Regions from separate parts of the Streptomyces diversicolor genome, predicted to be linked through region 1. Evidence: riboswitches for the same ligand, from Rfam matches in the RefSeq annotation. Region 1 holds a riboswitch; each other region holds the start of a gene.
What was found. A riboswitch is a leader RNA that binds a small molecule or an ion and turns the genes downstream of it on or off. The one in region 1 is predicted to bind S-adenosylmethionine.

Region 2: it holds a riboswitch for S-adenosylmethionine, as region 1 does, so the genes downstream of both, AC27LF_RS17045 (aminotransferase class V-fold PLP-dependent enzyme) here and AC27LF_RS36760 (ABC transporter substrate-binding protein) in region 1, are expected to answer to the same signal.
Region 3: it holds a riboswitch for S-adenosylmethionine, as region 1 does, so the genes downstream of both, AC27LF_RS01285 (amino acid ABC transporter permease) here and AC27LF_RS36760 (ABC transporter substrate-binding protein) in region 1, are expected to answer to the same signal.

The regions. Positions count from the first base shown of each region.
Region 1 is NZ_BAAJXA010000044.1:20,519-27,042, forward strand. Features, by position in the region: gene AC27LF_RS36755 (ABC transporter permease) at 1-602, opposite strand, end outside; gene AC27LF_RS36760 (ABC transporter substrate-binding protein) at 606-2,171, opposite strand; SAM riboswitch class IV at 2,588-2,701, opposite strand; gene AC27LF_RS36765 (TIM-barrel domain-containing protein) at 3,397-6,524, shown strand, end outside.
Region 2 is NZ_BAAJXA010000012.1:244,800-251,323, reverse strand. Features, by position in the region: gene qcrA (cytochrome bc1 complex Rieske iron-sulfur subunit) at 1-491, shown strand, start outside; gene qcrB (cytochrome bc1 complex cytochrome b subunit) at 488-2,125, shown strand; gene trpD (anthranilate phosphoribosyltransferase) at 2,254-3,318, shown strand; SAM riboswitch class IV at 3,407-3,523, shown strand; gene AC27LF_RS17045 (aminotransferase class V-fold PLP-dependent enzyme) at 3,717-5,078, shown strand; gene AC27LF_RS17040 (Lrp/AsnC family transcriptional regulator) at 5,525-5,806, opposite strand; gene AC27LF_RS17035 (rhomboid family intramembrane serine protease) at 5,803-6,524, opposite strand, start outside.
Region 3 is NZ_BAAJXA010000001.1:312,544-319,067, forward strand. Features, by position in the region: gene AC27LF_RS01270 (hypothetical protein) at 45-881, opposite strand; gene AC27LF_RS01275 (putative leader peptide) at 1,163-1,282, shown strand; gene AC27LF_RS01280 (glutathione S-transferase C-terminal domain-containing protein) at 1,377-2,267, shown strand; SAM riboswitch class IV at 2,345-2,454, shown strand; gene AC27LF_RS01285 (amino acid ABC transporter permease) at 2,845-3,825, shown strand; gene AC27LF_RS01290 (amino acid ABC transporter ATP-binding protein) at 3,822-4,610, shown strand; gene AC27LF_RS01295 (ABC transporter substrate-binding protein) at 4,804-5,823, shown strand; gene AC27LF_RS01300 (putative leader peptide) at 5,938-6,021, shown strand; gene AC27LF_RS01305 (LLM class flavin-dependent oxidoreductase) at 6,103-6,524, shown strand, end outside.

The sequences.
Region 1 (6,524 bases):
AGGCTCTTGGCCAGCACCTGGGCGATCTGCGCACCGGTCGGCACGGCCAGCGTCAGCGCCGGCAGGACCAGGCCCCGTACCCCGTCGTTGCCGAACGCCGGGAACCAGTGCAGCCGGAAGGAGAAGGTCTCGACCAGCAGCAGCCCCACCCAGAACGTCGGGACCGACACCCCGAGCGGCGGCAGCGACAGCAGCAGCTGCCGCAGCCAGCGTTGAGCGGTGTACGTCGCCACCACCGCGAGGCCGCCGCCGAGCAGCACCGCGAGCAGCAGCGCGGCACCGGTCAACTGGAGTGTCTGCGGCAGCGCGTCGGCCAGGACGGAGGTCACCGGGCGGCCCGTGGAGACCGCGTCGCCGAAGTCCCCGCGCAGCGCCCGGCCGAGATAGTCGGCGTACTGCGCGAGCACCGGCTTGTCGAAGCCGTACTCGTGTCGCAGCGCGGCGAGTTGGGCGGGGTCGACCTGCCCCGAGTCCGTCCCGGCGCCGGCCATCGCGGTGACCGGGTCGCCGGGCAGATGGTCCAGCACCAGGAACGACACCGTGTAGGCCGCCCACAGCACACCCACGGCCTGCGCCAGCCGTTTGATCACATAGCGGCGCATGCGCTAGCCGATCCAGGTGTCGTGCAGCTGGATCCGGCTGCCCGAGTCAAAGGCGAGATCGTGCACCTTCTTCGACACGCCCAGCTGGGTCTGGAGCTCCACCACCGGCGCGTAGTACGCGTTGCGCACGAGGAGTCTCTGCGCCTCGGCCACCAGGTGGCCGCGCTGCGCGGGGTCCGTGGTCGCGGCCTGTTCGGACAGCGCCGTGTCCAGTGAACTGGGCGGCAGATGGTAGACGTTGACCAGATGGGTGGAGAAGGAGTTGCGCAGGATGTCCGGGTCGGAACGGGTGACGTTCCCCCACACCACGTCGAAGTCACCCGACTGGAGCGTCGTGGTGAACTGGCTGACCTGGAGCTGTTTGAGCACCACGTCGATCCCGACGGCCTTCAGCTGCTGCTGGACCAGTTCCAGCGCGGGCTGGTTGGTGGCCGCGTTGGGGAACCAGGTGATGGTCAGGCTCAGCTTCCTGCCGTCCTTGGTGCGGACACCGTCCCGGCCGGTGTGCCAACCGGCCGCGTCCAGCAGGGACTTCGCCTTGTTGGCGTCGAAGGCGAGGTCCGCGGCGAGATTCGTGTAGTCGGGCGTGGTGTGCGAAAGAACGCTGGTCGCAGGCCGGGTACCGGTCGGGAACACCGTGTCGGCGATCTGCCGCCGGTCGACGGCGGACTGGATCGCACGGCGCACCTTCGCGTCCTTCAGGACGGGCCGCGCGTTGTTGAGCCCCAGCCCGAACACCACGCCGGGGTTGGCCCGGCGCTGGAGGGCGACCTGGCCGCTCTTGAGCGCGGCCTCGTCGGCCTTTCCTACGCTGCTGACCGCGTCCACCTGCCCGGACTGGAGGCTGCCGGCCCTGACCCCCGCCTCCGGCACGACCTTGAACACCAGCTTGTCCAGGTACGCCTCGCCCTTCTTGGACCACAGCGAGGAGCCCCAGGCGTACCCGGTGCGCCGGGCCAGGGTGATCGACTGGTTCTGCACATACTGCTTCAGCACGAACGGCCCGGACCCGATCACGCCGTCGCTGCACTTCTGCTGGGGTGTCTTGTCGACGCTCGCCGACGACTCGATGCCCAGCGAGTGGGTCGACGTCGCCTGGAGGAACTGGGCGTTGGGTTCCTTGAACGTCACCTTGACGGTGAGCGGGTCGACCACGGTGGTGCTCCTGACGCCGCTGAGATAGCCTTGGGCGAGGGTTCCCAGGGCGCCGAGCTTCGGCACCGCGTCGAAGTTGTCCTTGACCACCTGCGCGGTCAGCTTGGACCCGTCGCTGAAGGTGACATTCGGCCGCAGACGGAAGGTGAACGCCGTCGCGTCGGCGTTGATGTCCCAGCTCTTCGCCAGCCACGGCACGATCTTGCCGGTCCTCGGGTCCTGGTCGGTCAGGGAGTCCACGACCTGGCGCACCGAGTAGATGGTGTCGTTGCTGCCGACCTGCTGCGGATCCACGCAGCCGGCGTCGGAACCCACCGCGAAGGTCAGGGTGCCGCCGGACCTCGCCCGGCCGCTTCCGCCGCCGGATGCGCCGCCGCTCGAACCACAGGCGGTCAGCAGGACACTGGCGGTCACAAGGGCGGCCAGGGGAGCCCGTCGGGAGAGTCTGAATTCCGGAAATGCTGTCACGGAGGGGGTCTCCTACTCGTGTCACCAGGCACGGGGTGCCGTGCGAGGCACGGCCGCGCAGGGGCGTGCGGCCCCGGCCGGATCGGCTCCGGCGGCGGGGGAGCGCCGTACAGACAGGGATCAGGGGGACGACACCGGAAGCCGGCGGCGAGGGGAAGGCACGGGACAGCCGGGGCCGGCGGCGGACGTCAGCCGGCGGCGGGCGGGCGCGTCAGGACCGACACAGGCAGCTGGTCGAGCGCTTCAGATCGATGTGGCGTCGGCGTGCGAGCCGGGAGAACGCCGTGGCGTCGGCGAAGGAGGCAACCGCGTCACCACTGTGCCGCATACCGGTCCTCCCCGTCTCCCGCCCCGCTCCGGGGGCCACGCGCTTGCGGGAATCGTCGGTGATTCCGCCGGGCTTTCACCTGGAGCACCCCACCGCGCGGGAGGGTTGCCGGTCAGCGAGCCAGGGCTTGACGCTGACACTCAATGCCGTTCGCGATGCTACGGAGCGCTCTCGTCGTACGTCAATGCCGTAACCCGACGTCCTGTTCGACGCTCCGCGTGCAAGGCGGCCGTCTCATGTACCGGGACGCGTGGTGGACGCTTCTGCGACCGTGTGCTGTGATCCGGCCATGGAGAGCGCAGGTCAGGCACGCACCCCGCGGCTCGACCCGTTCCGGGCGGGCCGCCGCGCCGATCAGTTCGACCAGACCTGCCGCTGACCGCTCGCCGCCCGTCAGCCCGTTCTCCCCGTTCTTCGCGCGCGCTGCGCCGCGCCCTCGGGGTTCACCGGCGCCGTCGCGAGGCGAGGAGAGTGAGTCGGCACCTCGGCCGCCCACCAGCTGTGACACCGTGCGTCCCCGACTGCCGCTGCCGCGCCGGGTGTTGTGCGGCGGCGAGACGGCTGCCGGGGGACGCGTCGGGCGACGCGCCTCGTGACGGGCCCGGTGATGCGGCAGGGGCGTGCGGCACCCTTATGGACACGGCCTCCAGGATGTACCCTCACGCCACCCACCCGATTTCCAACGTTGAAAGGATCGGGGCGAGTTGGGACCGGCCCGGCAGGGACAGGCCATCCGGCCGACAGAAGGACGGAGTTGCCATGACAGTCGCATCGAAGAGGCGACGGCTCAGATCGGCGCGGCGGCGCATGGGCACGGCCGCCGCCCTGGCCGTCGCCGCCGCCATGACGCTGATGGGCGCCGGCCCCGCGTCGGCCGGCGGCCCGCAGGGCACGAGCATCCCCACCGTCAACTCCGGGGACGCCCGCTTCGAGATCCTTTCGCCGACGCTGATCCGCACCGAGTACGCGGGCGACGGCGAGTTCACCGACGCCGCGACGTTCAACGCGATCGGCCGCGACGGCTTCGCGCCGGCCGCCTACACCGCCACCACCTCCGGCGGCTGGCTGACCATCAGGACCAGCGCGCTGACCCTGCGCTACCAGGTCGGCTCCGGGCCGTTCGACGCGAAGAACCTCTCGGTGCGCCTGACGGCCGGCGGCACCCCGGTGACCGCCGCCCCCTGGCAGCGGCTGACCTGTACGGTCGGCGCGCTGTGCGAGGCGGAGAGCCTTCGGCTCGACGGGGTGTCCGTGGCCGCGGACCACACCGGCCACACCGGCACCGGATTCGCCGCCGGATTCCAGGGCACCGGAAGCTCCGCGTCCGCTGACATCGATGTCAAAGAGGCCGGCGCCTACCAGTTCGCCCTGCGCTACGCCAACTCCGCGGGCGGGGACGGCCAGACCCGCACCCGCACACTGACCCTGTCGGTGGACGGCGGCGCGCAGCAGACGATGACCCTGCCGACCACGGCGAACTGGGACACCTGGAGCCGGGCCACCGCGGATCTCGCGCTCACCGCGGGCCACCACACGATCGCCCTGACCCGGACCGCCGCGGACAGCGGGAACGTCAACATCGACAGCGTCGCCCTGGTGCGCCCCGGCGACGCGTACCCGCCCGTCTCCCGCACCGCGATCCCCGACTGCCCGCTCGGCACGAGCTGCGAGGCGGAGGCCGGACGGACCGGTGGCACCGCGGTACGCGCCACCGACCACACGGGATACGCGGGCAACGGCTTCGTCGCCGAACTGAACAAGGGGTCGAGCCTGACGACCCATCTGGTCGGCGTTCCGGTCGACGGCACGTACACCCTGCGGGTGCGCTACGCCAACGGCACCGGCGGCGACGGCCTCCACCAGACCCGCACCGCCTCCGTCACCGCGGGCGGCGCCACCGGGACCCTGACGCTGCCCGCGACGAACGACTGGAACACCTGGCAGACCGCCTCCGTACCCGTCGCCCTGAAAGCAGGCGAGGACGACGTCACCCTCGGCTGCCCGGACACGGCGAGCTGCCACATCAACCTGGACACCGTCTCCGTGGCCGCGACGAACGAGCCCGCGCCCGCCCCGCACATCGCGCTCGGCGGCTACCGCCGGGGCCTGGACGGCGTGACCGGCAGCGGCAACGCCCCGCCGACCACCCCCGGCCTGCTCAACAAGGACGGCTGGTACCTGCTGGACGACACCCCGTCGGCGCTCTACGACACCGCGTCGCGGAAGGCAACACCGCGGCCGTCGCACGGCGGCGCTCCCTACCAGGACGGCTACCTCTTCGGCTTCGGGCACGACTACAAGCGGGGACTCACCGACCTGGCCACCCTGACCGGGCCGCCGCAACTGCTGCCGCAGTGGGCCTACGGCGTCTGGTACTCGGAGTACATCGACCGCACCGCCGCGGACTACCAGAACACGATTCTCCCGGCATTCCGCTCCGAACACGTCCCACTGGACGTGCTGGTGACCGACACCGACTACAAGGCCGTGAACGACTGGAGCGGCTGGGAGATGGACCGGGGCAGATTCCCCGACCCGAAGGGGTTCTTCGACTGGTCGGCCGCGCAGGGGCTGCACAACACCCTCAACGTGCACCCGAGCATCCTCGCGTCCGACCCCCAGTTCGCCCAGGCGCAGGCCACGGCCAAGGGCAAGCTGAAGAAGGGCGGTTGCGGCGGATCCGCCTCGGTGGGGAACAACTGCTACGTCTTCGACTTCGGCGACCCCGACCAGCTCAAGGCGTACCTGGACCTGCACCGGACCATGGACGAGCAGGGCAACGACTTCTGGTGGCTCGACTGGTGCTGCGACGCCTCGCAGTCGTCGCTGCCGGGCGTGACGCCGGACGCATGGATCAACCAGCAGTACGCCACCCACACGGGCGAAACCCTCGGCCGAGGCTTCGTCCTCTCACGCGCCTACGGCTCGCTCCAGGCCGGCGGCTACAGCGGCCAGCAGGCGGTGCCGACCGGACCGTGGGCGGACAAGCGCACCACCGTGCACTTCACCGGGGACACCTCCTCCACCTGGGGCACACTGAAGTTCGAGGTCGGCTACACCCCGGGTGAGTCAGCGGCGACGGGCATGGCGGCCGTCACACACGACATCGGCGGGCACAACGACACGACGGGGCTGACCGGTTCGGAGACATACACCGTCGACGGGCAGACCCGCACCACGCACAAGCTGCCCGACGACCTCTACGCCCGCTGGGTGCAGTTCGGCACCTTCCAGCCGATCGACCGGCTGCACAGCAACCACAGCGACCGGCTGCCCTGGCAGTACGGCACCGGGGCGCGGAAGTCGGCGGACACGTTCCTCAACCTCCGCGAGAACCTGGTCCCGTACACATACTCGCTGGCCGAGGAGGCCAACCGGACCGGTGTGCCGATCGTCCGTCCCGCCTACCTGGAGTACCCCGACGAGCCGCAGGCGTACGCGACGGCCGGCAGCGAGTACTTCTACGGCCCGGACCTCCTGGTCGCCCCGGTGACGACACCGGGGACGACGGCGACCACCACGGTGTGGTTCCCGCCCGGCCGGTGGACCGACTACTTCACCGGCAGGACCTACGAGGGCGGCACCACCCAGGACATCACCACCGGCCTGGACACCATGCCGGTGTTCGTCAAGGCCGGCGGCATCCTGCCCACCCGCACCCATGACGTCACCGACGACGAGCGCAACCCGCTGACCGACGTCACCCTGACCATCGCCACCGGCGCGCCGGGGACGTACCGCCTGTACGAGGACGACGGAACCGCCGCGCGGCGGGGACACAGCGCCACGACGACCGTCCGCTACGAGCGCAGCGGCTCGCGCCACACGGTGTCGATCGGCCCGGCGCGTGGCTCCTTCCGCGGCCAGGTGAAGAACCGCACCTGGACACTGTCCCTGCTGGGGATGGCCCACGCACCCACCGAGGTGAAGGCTGCCGGTGTCCGGCTGACCCCCCGCGACCACCACTGGGA
Region 2 (6,524 bases), on a different contig from region 1:
CCGAGAGCAAGCTGCGCCACACGATGTGGAAGAGCGGCACGCTGCTCGTCAACATGAACACCAACGAGCCGCTGCGTCCCTCGGACGTCGCCGTGGGCTCGCTGACCTTCGCCAAGCCCGAGGGCCTGGAGGAGCACGACGAGAACTTCCAGACCGAGATCGCCAAGGCCGCCCTGATGATCGTCCGGATCCAGCCGGACAACATCAAGGACAAGCGCGAGCTTGAGTGGTCGCACGAGGGCATCGTGGCCTACTCGAAGATCTGCACCCACGTCGGCTGCCCGATCTCGCTGTACGAGCAGCAGACGCACCACGTGCTCTGCCCGTGCCACCAGTCCACCTTCGACCTCTCCGACGGTGCCCGAGTGATCTTCGGCCCCGCCGGTCACGCCCTGCCGCAGCTGCGCATCGGCGTGAGCGACGAGGGTTACCTCCAGGCGCTCGGCGACTTCGCGGAGCCCGTCGGTCCTGCTTTCTGGGAGCGCGGATGAGCACTGCATCGAACCAAGAGCCCCGCTCTCGCGGGAAGGCACCGGCCGGCGAACGCGTCGCCGACTGGGCCGACGGCCGGCTCGGGATCTACTCCCTGGCCAAGGCCAACATGCGCAAGATCTTCCCCGACCACTGGTCGTTCATGTTGGGCGAGGTCTGCCTGTACAGCTTCATCATCATCATCCTCACGGGTGTGTATCTGACGCTGTTCTTCCACCCGTCGATGAACGAGGTGGAGTACCACGGCTCGTACGTCCCGTTGCAGGGGCAGCTGATGTCCGAGGCGTTCAGCTCGACCCTGCACATCTCCTTCGACGTGCGCGGTGGTCTGCTGGTCCGGCAGATCCACCACTGGGCCGCGCTGATCTTCCTCGCCGGCATGTTCGTGCACATGATGCGCGTGTTCTTCACCGGCGCGTTCCGCAAGCCGCGTGAGATCAACTGGCTGTTCGGCTTCCTGCTGTTCGTCCTCGGCATGTTCACCGGTTTCACCGGTTACTCGCTCCCGGACGACCTGCTCTCCGGCACCGGTGTCCGCTTCATGGAGGGCGCGATCCTGTCCGTGCCGATCATCGGCACGTACCTGTCGTTCTTCCTCTTCGGCGGCGAGTTCCCCGGCCATGACTTCGTGGCCCGGTTCTACTCGGTCCACATCCTGCTGCTGCCGGGCATCATGCTCGGCCTGGTGGTGGGCCACCTGATCCTGGTCTTCTACCACAAGCACACGCAGTTCGCGGGCCCCGGGAAGACCGAGAAGAACGTCGTCGGCATGCCGCTGCTGCCGGTCTACATGGCCAAGGCCGGAGGCTTCTTCTTCCTGGTCTTCGGTGTCATCGCGGCCATCGCGGCCGTCGCGCAGATCAACCCGATCTGGGCCATCGGCCCCTACCGCGCGGACCAGGTGTCCACCGGCGCCCAGCCCGACTGGTACATGGGCTTCGCCGAGGGTCTGATCCGCTTCATGCCGGGCTGGGAGATCAACCTCTGGGGTCACACGCTCGTCCTGGGCGTCTTCATCCCGCTGGTCGTCTTCCCGCTGGTCCTGGCGGCGATCGCGGTCTACCCGTTCATCGAGTCCTGGATCACCGGCGACAAGCGCGAGCACCACATCCTGGACCGCCCGCGCAACGCCCCGACCCGGACCGCGTTCGGTGTCGCCTGGATCACCGTCTACATGATCACCCTGGTCGGCGGCGGCAACGACCTGTGGGCCACGCACCTGCACCTGTCGATCAACGCCGTCACCTGGTTCGTCCGGATCTTCTTCTTCGCCGGACCGGTCATCGCGTTCATCGCCACCAAGCGGATCTGCCTCGGCCTGCAGCGCCGGGACCGCGAGAAGGTGCTGCACGGCCGCGAGACCGGCATCATCAAGCGCCTGCCGCACGGTGAGTTCATCGAGGTCCACGAGCCGCTCAGCCAGGAGCAGCTGCACACCCTCACGGCCCACCACCAGTACGAGCCGGCCCAGGTCGGTCCGACGGTCGACGAGAACGGTGTCGAGCGGAAGGTGAAGGGGTCCGAGAAGCTGCGCGCCAAGCTCAGCGACGCCTACTACGGCGAGGACGCCCAGATCCCGAAGCCCACCGTCGAGGAGTACAAGGAGATCACGAGCGGCCACGGCCACCACTGATCGCTGCGCACGCCACGCCACGCGCGAGGGGCCCCGTCCGGTGTTCGGACGGGGCCCCTCGCGCATCCGCCGGATGGATAGGGTGGAGCCGATCTGTCCTTGACGACGACCGACGACCGGAGCGGCTGATGAGCGCTGTGACCCCCGCTGGAGGCGACACCGCGGCGGGCCGTTCCTGGCCCGACCTGCTGAGCGCGCTGCTCGGCGGCCAGGACCTGAGCGCCGGTGACACGGCCTGGGCCATGGACCGCATCATGTCCGGAGAGGCCGCGGACGCCCAGGTCGCCGGCTTCCTGGTGGCGCTGCGGGCCAAGGGCGAGACGGTCGAGGAGATCACCGGCCTGGTCGAGGCGATGTACCGGCACGCCAAGCCGCTGCACATCCCCGGTCCGGCCGTCGACATCGTCGGTACGGGCGGCGACCGGGCCAAGACGGTCAACATCTCCACGATGTCCGCCATCGTGCTCGCCGGGACCGGTGCGAAGGTCGTCAAGCACGGCAACCGGGCCTCCTCCTCGGCGAGCGGATCCTCCGATGTGCTGGAACAGCTCGGCATCAACCTGGATCTGACGCCGGAACGGGTGGCGCGGGTGGTCGAGGAGGCCGGAATCACCTTCTGCTTCGCGGCCACCTTCCATCCCTCGATGCGGTTCGTCGGCGCCGTCCGCCGGGACCTCGGGATTCCCACCTCGTTCAACCTCCTCGGACCGCTCACCAACCCGGCCCGGGTCACCGCCTCCGCGATCGGCTGCTTCGACACCCGGATGGCCGGGCTCATCGCCGGGGTGCTGGCCGAACGCGGCTCCTCCGCGCTGGTCTTCCGCGGGGACGACGGCCTGGACGAGCTGACGACCACCGCCACCTCCCGGGTCTGGGTGGTGCGCGACGGCAAGGTCACCGAGGATGTCTTCGACCCGCGCGAGGTCGGCCTCGACCTGGTCCCCGTGTCGGCGCTGCGCGGCGCCGACCCCGCCTACAACGCCGGGGTGGCCCGGCGGCTGCTGGACGGCGAGACGGGCCCGGTGCGGGACGCGGTGCTGCTGAACTCGGCGGCGGCCCTGGTCGCCCTGGAGCCGGGGAGCGGGCCGCTGGCCGAGCAGATCCGGGACGGCATGGCGAAGGCCGCCGAGTCGATCGACTCCGGCGCGGCCCGCCGAGCGCTCGCACGCTGGGCCGCCGCAAGCCACGCCTGAGGCCCCGTACGGCGATGTGACGCAGGGCGCGGTCCACGATCCGGACCGCGCCTTGCGCATCGATGATCGTGTGGCAGGATATCCGGCAGGTCATGAGCGACAGTCATTCGGCCCCGGCCGACTGTCCGGCAACCCTCCGTCCGTGGCGGGGTGCCCCGGGTGAAGACCAGGCCGTAGGCAGCGAGGTCTGCGGCAAGCGCGGACCCCTCGCACTCTGCTGAGTGACAAGCCCAGGGGTCCTGGTCGTCGAGGGAGCCTCTCGTGAGCAAGCGAATGCGATAGGGCCGCAGAGCCCCGCCTCCGCATACCCCTTTTTCCCTCCCCACGCCGAGCCCTGCCCGATGCCGCAGATGTGCCCTCGCGTGGTGAATTCCGCCTGCTTTCACGGGAGTTGTGCCATGTCCGTCTCCACCGCTGCCTCCGACCAGTCCGTCCGTGCCCCGCTGCCCGTCCTCGGCCGTGATGTCACCGTGCCGCTCGTCACCGGCGGCGAGGTCACCTACGCCGCGCTCGACTACGCGGCCAGCGCCCCCGCCCTCCAGCGCGTCTGGGACGACGTGGCCGCCTACGCCCCCTACTACGGCAGCGTGCACCGCGGCGCCGGCTACCTCTCGCAGCTGTCCACCGACCTGTTCGAGAACGCCCGCGCGACCGTCGCCGAGTTCCTGGACTGCCGCGCCGACGACCAGTTGATCTTCACCCGCTCCACCACCGACTCGCTCAACCTGCTGGCGGCCGTGCTCCCGGCCGGCTGTCAGGTCTTCGTCTTCGAGACCGAGCACCACGCCTCGCTGCTGCCCTGGAAGGACGCCGAGGTCAGCTATCTCGACGCGCCGCGCACCCCCGCGCAGGCCGTCGCGACCCTTGAGAAGGCGCTGGCCGGCCGCGACGGGCACGGTCCGGCCCTGGTCTGCGTCACCGGCGCCTCCAACGTCACCGGGGAGCTCTGGCCGGTGCGCGAGCTGGCCGCCGCCGCGCATGCGCACGGCGCCCGGATCGTCCTCGACGCCGCCCAGCTCGCCCCGCACCACCCGGTGTCGGTGCGGGACCTCGACGTCGACTGGGTCGCCTTCTCCGGGCACAAGCTGTACGCGCCGTTCGGGTCCGGCGTGCTCGCCGGACGCGCCGACTGGCTGCGCACGGCCGAGCCGTACCTCGCGGGCGGCGGGGCGAGCCGTACGGTCACCCGCCGGGCGGACGGCGGCGTGGCCGTGGAGTGGCACGAGACGGCTGCCCGCCATGAGGCAGGCTCACCGAACGTGATCGGCGCCTACGCCGTCGCCTCGGCCTGCAAGGCCCTCACGGAGGCCGGCTTCGACACCCTGGTCGCCCGCGAACGGCACCTGATCGAGAAGGTCCGTGCGGGCCTGGCCGAGGTCCCCGAGGTGCGCGTCCTCTCCCTCTTCGGCGAGGACGCCCCCCGGGTGGGCGTGCTCTCCTTCGTGGTCGAGGGCTGGAACAGCTCCCACTTCGCGGCGGCGCTCTCCGCCGAGTACGGCATCGGCGTCCGCGACGGGCTCTTCTGCGCCCACCCCCTCGTCCGCACCCTCCTGGGCGGCGACCCGCAGTCCCAGGGCGAGTGCGGCGCCCCGGAGGCCGCCCCCGGCGAGAAGTCCCTCAACGCGATCCGCGTCAGCTTCGGCGCGGGCACCCCCGACGAACACGTCGACCGCTTCGTGACCGCCGTGAAGCAACTGGTCCGGAACGGCGCGCAGTGGCACTACCACACCGAAAACGGCCGCTGCGTCCCCACCCCCTGACCCCACCCCCAACACGCCACCCCACGGCAACAGCCCCCCACAGGGGGGCGCGGGGAACGGCGCGCTCAACCACGACGTGGCCGCGGTCGAGGGTCGGCAGTAGCCCCCGCAGGGGGGCGCGGGGAACTGCGCGCTCAGCCACGACGGCGCCGCGGTCGAGGGTCGGCGATTGCCCCCGCAGGGGGGCGAGCCCAGCCACGATGTGCCCGCAGCCAAGGACCGGCAGGCGCCCCCGCAGGGGGGCGCGGGGAACGGCGCGCTCAACCACGACGTGGCCGCGGTCGAGGGTCGGCAGTAGCCCCCGCAGGGGGCGCGGGGAACGGCGCGCTCAGCCACGACGTGGCCGCGGCCGAGGACCGTCAGCCGCCCCCGGAGGGGGGAGCGCGCTCAACCACGACGGCGCCGCAGCCGAGCGACGGCATATCGCGGCATGACCAGCGGAGCGCTCAGTTGTCCAGCCCGATAGCGAACGCCGCCTCCAGATCATGCTGGGAGTACGTCCGGAAGGCCACATGCGTGTCCGTGGCCTCCACCCCCCGAATCTTGCTGATACGCCCGGGAATGACCTCGGCCAGCTCCTCGTGCCGCCCGACCCGGACCATGGCGATCAGATCGTAGGTACCGGTCACGGAGAAGACCTCGCTGACATTGTCCAGCGCAGCGATCTGCTCGGCGATCTCGGGAATCCGGTCCACGCTGGTCTTGATGAGCACGATCGCGGTGATCACGGCTGGTTTTCTCCCTCGGGAGCCGGAGCTGGGGCGGCCTTCACTCTAGCCCGACGCCCGAACCGCACCCAGGCGAAGACGAAGCCCAGCGAGAAGCCCACCAGATGGGCGAGATACGCCACCCCGGGCCCTTGGGTGGCCTGCCGTGCCGCCACCCATTGCAGCCCCGCCCAGAACGGCAGCACGACCCAGGCGGGAAAGCGCAGCGGGAGGAAGAACAGGAAGGGGAGGAGACTGGTGACACGAGCGCCGGGGAACAGGAACAGAAACGCCCCGAGGACCGCCGAGATCGCCCCGGAGGCGCCGACCAGGGACTGCTGGGAGGCGGCGTTGGCGGCGGCGTAGCCGATCAGCGCCAGATAGCCGCAGCCGACGTAGAACAGGGTGAACCGCACGCGGCCCATCCGTTCCTCGGTCATCACCCCGAAGACGTAGAGGAACAGCATGTTGCCGAGCAGATGCACCCAGCTGCCGTGCACGAACAGCGCCGTGGCGGGGGTCAGCGCCTCCCCGGCCGGGCCGTCGAACAGGTTCGCGGGCACGACGCCCCAGCGCCGGAAGTACGCCCGCTGCGCGGCCAGCAGCCCGTCACCGGTGCCGTACGCCGGATTGAACCCGGACGCGGGCCCGATCAGGAAGATCAGGCAGCACAGGGCGATCAGGACGTGCGTCATCGGCGCCGACGAGCCGCGGACCGCCCTGAAGGTCCGCCCGGCCG
Region 3 (6,524 bases), on a different contig from region 1:
TCCCGGCCGACGGGCTCCGCGACCCACCCGCGCGCAGCACGCCGTCAGTCGAACTCGCTGGGGTGGGGTGCCGGGGTCTTTCCGGCGAGTACGTCCTTCAGCCGCTGCGAACCCGCCCGCACGGCCGCCTCGGTGCTCGTGCGCTCGGCGCCCGAGAGTCCGCCGTTGATGACGGTGGCCCCGGAGGCGACCACCCTGAGCGCGGCGACATCCGTGGTGAGGGTGATCGGCTGCCCGTTGGCGGTGCCCTTCACCGTCACGGTGACACCCGCCCGGTCGTCGCCGGCGGCGGGCAGCGGGGCCGACACCACCTGGACGGTCCGCTTGCCGCCGTCGGACCCGGTCGCGGTGAACTGGCCGCACGTGCGCGGCAGGCTCCGGAACCAGTCCAGGGACTTCTTCACCGAGGCCTCGCCGTAGTCGCCGACCTGGTACAGCAGCCGGGCCCGCGGATCGGTGAACCCGGTGAGTGCCGAGGCGCCGGGCGCACGGCCCAGCAGGCTGTCGGAGTACAGGCCGTCGAGGAGCCGCTGGCAGTCGGCCGCGGCTGCCTTGCCCTTGAGGAACGCGGCGACGTCGACCTTGCCCATCAGCAGTCTGTCCCGCCAGGAGGCGGCGTCGTTCGCCTGCGTCCAGTCGTCCTCAAGGTCGGCCGCGGTGATCAGCGCGGCCTTCGCGCCCGCCCTGGTGAGCGCGGGGGTGGCGGACGGGCTCGGGGACCGCCCGGGGTCGGCCGCGGCTTGCGAGGACCGCTCGACGGCGGGGGAGGCGGGCACCGTGTCCAAGGCCCCGTCGGCGTCGGAGCAGGCACCGGCGGCCAGCAGCGACCCGGCGGCCAGGGCCGAGGCGAGAACACGCGCGGGACGGTACGGACGGTTCATCGGGGCTGCCTCCTCGCGACGCGGTACGTCCCTCCACGCCACCACCGAGCAGTCCGGCCGACCAGTGTGACCGGACCGTTCGGGTGAACCGGCGGGACCCGACCTGGAAGCGGGTGTGCCGCGTCCTCCCGGGTGTGCCGCGCCCTTCCCGGTGTGCCTACGTCCTCCTCCCGGCTGTGCCGCGCGGCGGGGGGTGTCCCAGGGGTGGACGCCCTCTTGACGTGCCTGTGGGCGCGGATCGACACTCCAGAAGGGAATCCTAGTGAAAAGGTAGGGAAACGATGGGGCGCCGTGGGACGAGCACCGGCCGTGGCCGCCGAGCGCCGTCGCTGCCCCTGCTGACCTCCCGCCGGCACATCGACCTGCTGCGGGTCTGCAGCGCGATCAGCCTCCCGGGCTGACCGTCCGCGCTCCCGGCCGACCGGGGCCCCTCGCACCCACCGACCGACGACGCTTTGGCCGCGCACACCCGCGCGCCCGCACCCGGGGAGACGCATGTCCACGTCCAGCACGCCGCTCGCCGCCCTCCCGTCCGCCCAGCGGCCCGCCCGCTTCCGGGGCAGGATCGGCCGGGACGCGCGCAGCGGCCACTACGCCGTGCCCCGCCGCTACCGGCTCCACCTCACGACCGCCTGTCCCGACGGCCTGCGGATAGCCGTCGGCCACAGCCTCCTCGCCCTCGACGACATCTGTCCGGTCACCTTCCTCGACGCCGTCCCCGACTGTCCCGGCGGCGGCCACTCGGCGCTGCGCCCGCTGTACGAGGCGAGCGCGCACCGCTACCCCGGACCGGCGCTCGCGCCGGTGCTCAGCGACGACTGGTCGGGCCGGATCGTCAGCACCCACGCCCCCGACATCCTGCGCGACCTCGACCGCTGCTTCGGCGACGGACGCGACCGGCTCTACCCCTGCGGCACCGAGGCCGGGATCGAGGAGATCGAGCGGCTGTGCGCGCAGGGCATCGAGGAGGCGGCGCAGCGGGCGGGCCGGGCCGGCGCGGACGCGGCCGAGCGGGCCGCGGCGCTCGACGTCCTGCTCGGCACCCTGGCCGCACTGGAACGGCGGCTCACCGGACGGGAGTTCCTGGTCGGCGGCAAACTCACCGCCGCCGACATCGAGGTGTGGGTCGCGCTGGTGCAACTCGACACCGTGCACCGCCATCACCTCGACGCCGCCGCCGTGCACCGCGTGGCCGCTCATCCGGCGCTGTGGGCGCACGCCCGGCGCCTGGCGGCCCGGCCCGCCTTCGGCGCGCACCTCGACCTGGACGGCATCGCCCGCCGTCATCACGCCCGCTGCGCCGGTCTGGAGGCGGCCGGCTCCGCCGTGCAGATCCTGGACTGGGCGCGGCATGCGGCCGGCGCCCCAAGGCCCCGGCGCGGCTGAGCGGGCCGGGGGCCGGTCCATTCAGCGGACGGGCGTTGACATACGTCGGCCCACCTGCCTTACTTACCGCTCAGCACGGTCATGAGTGTCAGCGACAAGCCCTGGCTCGCTGGCCGGCAACCCTCGCGCCGCGGTGGGGTGCCCCAGGTGACGACCGGACCGGATGACGCTTCGGTAAGCGCGAGGGCCCCGCGGGGGCCGGAAATGCGAGTGACGCGAGTGACGGACCTGTACGCAGCCGACGGGACGGCCGACGGCCGCACCCGAAGCCGCGTACATCCGTACGCGGGTCTGCTCGTCGCCGACCGCGCGGTCGACCTGCTCCGCGTGAACAGCGCACTGTGTACCGCTTCGGGCCCTGCCCGTCGCCGCGGCTGACGCCGCCTCAGGCCCCCGCGTTCCCGACGCACACCGACCGAGCGGTGTGCCGCTGCCCGCCCCTCCCCGGTCCCCGTGCCCCTCCCGTGTTGCCGCGCCGCACCCTGGCCCGCCGGCTCGACGCCGCCGGCCCAGCGCCGCCGCGGCCGACGGGTCGCGCCGCCGGCCCGGGGGTGCCCCGACCCCGCCGGAGCCCGCCATGTCCGAATCCCCGGGCGGCGCCGTGTACCTCACCGCGCCGCCACCAGCCGACACCCCGTCAAAAACCCTGTCCGCTCAGCGAGTCGTGCCGCTGCGCCGGCCCGGCCGATGGATCGCCACGGCCGTCGTGCTGGTGGTCGTGGCACAGATCGCGCACGGGCTGGCCACGAACCCCTTCTACCAGTGGGACCGCTTCCGCTACTGGTTCCTGCGCCCCACCATCCTCGACGGACTGCTCGTCACCCTCGAAGTGACCGCGCTCAGCGCCGTGCTGGGCCTGCTCGGCGGCATCCTGCTGGCCCTCGGCCGGCTCTCCGGGAGCCCCGTGCTGCGCGCCGTCAGCTGGACGTACACCTGGCTGTTCCGGTCCGTGCCGCTCATCGTCGTACTGATCTTCCTCTACAACTTCTCGGCCCTGTACCGGACGGTGAGCCTCGGCGTACCCTTCGGTCCCGCGTTCGTCACCTTCGACGAGTCGCGACTGGCCACCGACATGGTGGTCGCCGTGGTCGGGCTCGGCCTCAACGAGGCGGCGTACGCCTCGGAGGTGGTCCGCGGCGGCATCCTCTCCGTCGACCAGGGCCAGCACGAGGCCGCCGCCGCGCTCGGCCTGCCGCGGCGCTACCAGTTCACCCGGATCGTGTTCCCGCAGGCCCTCAGGTCCATCACCCCGAACTACGTCAACCAGCTCATCGGCCTGATCAAGGCCACGTCCCTGGTGTTCTACGTGTCGCTGCTCGACCTGTTCGGCTCGGTGCAGACCATGGGCAGCACCTATCCCGGTGACATCGTGCCGCTGCTGCTGGTCGCCACCGTCTGGTACCTGATCCTCACCAGTGTCGTGTCCGTCGTCCAGTTCTACGTCGAGCGGTACTTCGCCCGGGGCGCCACCCGCACCCTGCCGCCGACGCCCTGGCAGCGGGCCCGCTTGGGCCTCGGCGCACTGCGCGCCCGACTGCGCCGGGAGGCCGCCGTATGACCGCGGGCCCGCCCGCCCAGCAGGCACCCGTCGCCCTGGAGGTGCACAACGTGCACAAGTGGTACGGCGCCCACCGCGTCCTCGACGGCATCGACCTGACCGTGCGCCCCGGCGAGGTCACCGTCGTCATCGGCCCGTCCGGGTCAGGCAAGTCCACGCTGCTGCGGGTGATCAACCACCTGGAGCGGCCCGAGATCGGACACGTCAGCGTCGGCGGCGAACCGATCGGGGTCAGACGCAGCGGCAAGCGGCTGAAGGAACTGAGCGAGCGGGCCATCCTGGCCCAGCGCAGCCGGATCGGTTTCGTCTTCCAGAACTTCAACCTGTTCCCGCACCTGACCGCGCTCGACAACGTGGCCGCCGCCCCCGTGGCCACCGGGCGGCTCACCCGGCCCGCGGCCCAGGAACTCGCCCGTGACCTGCTCACCCGGGTCGGACTCGGCGACCGGACGGGCGCCTATCCGCGCCAGCTGTCCGGCGGCCAGCAGCAGCGCGTCGCGATCGCCCGCGCCCTCGCGCTGCGCCCCGGCATCATCCTGTTCGACGAGCCGACCTCGGCGCTCGACCCGGAACTCGTCGGCGAGGTGCTGTCCGTCATCAAGGACCTCGCGACCAGCGGCACCACGCTCGTCATCGTCACCCACGAGATCGGATTCGCCCGCGAGGTCGCCGACCGGATCGTCTTCATCGACGGCGGACGGATCGTCGAACAGGGCACGCCCGCCGCGGTGCTCGACCACCCACGGCACGAGCGGACCAGGGACTTCCTGAGCAAGGTCCTGTGACCACCGGCCCGTTCCCCGCACCCTCCCGCACTCCCGCGCTCCCGCTCTCTCGCAGCCACTCACACCCAGCTCACACCCAGCAAACCCCGCACCCGCTCACACCCAGCTCGCACCCAGCGACCCCGCACCCGCTCACACCCAGCTCGCACCCACCGACCCCGCACCCGCTCACACCCAGCGACGAAGGACAACCATGCCCAGCCAGCTCTCCGGACGCCGTCTGATCCGCGGCATCGCCACGGCCGCCGCCGCGGCCACCCTCGCCACCGGCCTCACCGCCTGCGGGGGCGACAGCGACGCCGCCACCACCACCGACACCGCGGGCACGGTCACGGTGGGCCGGGTGTCCAACGGCGCCGCCACACAGACCCGACTCAAGGTCTCGGAGGTGAAGTCGATCAGCGCCGAACTGCCCGAGTCCGTCCGCGGCAGCGGCACCCTGAAGATCGTCGTCGGCGCCCTGCCCGACGGCTTCCCGCCGCTCGCCTACGTCGGCTCCGACCAGAAGACCCTCACCGGCGCCGAACCCGACCTCGCCCGCCTGGTCGCCGCCGTGCTCGGGCTCGAACCGGACATATCCAACGCCACCTGGGAGAACATGTTCGTCGGCATCGACAGCGGCCGGGCCGACATCGGCTTCTCCAACATCACCGACACCGAGGAACGCAAGAAGAAGTACGACTTCGCCTCCTACCGCAAGGACAACCTCGGCTTCGAAGTGCTGAAGAAGAGCACCTGGAACTTCGACGGCGACTACCGGAACCTGGCCGGCCGGACCGTCGCCGTGGACAACGGCACCAACCAGGAGAAGATCCTCCTGGAGTGGCAGGCGAAGCTGAAAAAGGAGGGCAAGCAGCTCACCGTCAAGCACTACGCGAGCAAGAACGCCACCTCGCTCGCGCTGACCGGCGGCAAGATCGACGCCTACTTCTCCGCCAACCCCGGGATCGCCTACCACATCAGGCAGACGGCCACATCACCGAACCCGACCCGCAGCGGCGGCACCTTCTCCGGCGCGGGCGCCACCCTCCAGGGCCTGATCGCGGCGACCACGAAGAAGGGCAGCGGCCTCGCCCGGCCGGTCGCCGACGCGATCAACCACCTGATCGAGAACGGGCAGTACGCCAAGTGGCTGGCCGCCTACAACCTGTCCGACGAGGCCGTCAGCAAGGCCGAGGTCAACCCGCCCGGACTGCCCCTCGACAACTCCTGACCCGCCGCCGCGGCCACGGAACACACCGGAGGGACGGCGTGTTGTGACTGACGCCGAGATGTGCACGGCGCGGCGGCACGGCCGCCGAGACGACGGGCGGAGGTGACGGACATGATGCGGGTCCGTCGCGCCGTCCGGCTCCACTCCAGGCCGCACATCGATCTGCTGCGCGTCGCCGGCGCGCTCTGTTGTTCCTGACCCGTTGCCCCAGCCGCCACCGCCCCCCACCGCCGGGGCGGGCCGGCGATCCCGTACGGACCTCCAGGAAGGCGCCCACTCGTGTCCTCATCCTCCCCTGCCCCCCTGCACCTCGCCGTAGCACTCGACGGCACCGGCTGGCACCCCGCGTCCTGGCGGGAGCCGGTCGCCCGCCCCCGCGACCTGTTCACGGCCGGCTACTGGGCCCATCTGGTCGGCGAGGCCGAACGCGGCCTGATCGACTTCGTCACCTTCGAGGACGGCCTGGGCCCGCAGTCCTCGCGCTTGTTCGAACCGGACGAGCGCACCGACCAGGTGCGCGGCCGGCTCGACGCGGTCCTCATCGCCTCCCGCGTCGCACCGCTCACCCGCCACATAGGTCTGGTGCCGACGGTGGTGGCCACCCACACGGAGCCGTTCCATATCTCCAAGGCGATCGCCACCCTCGACTACGTCAGCACCGGCCGCGCCGGCCTGCGCGTCCAGATCACCGCACGCCCCAA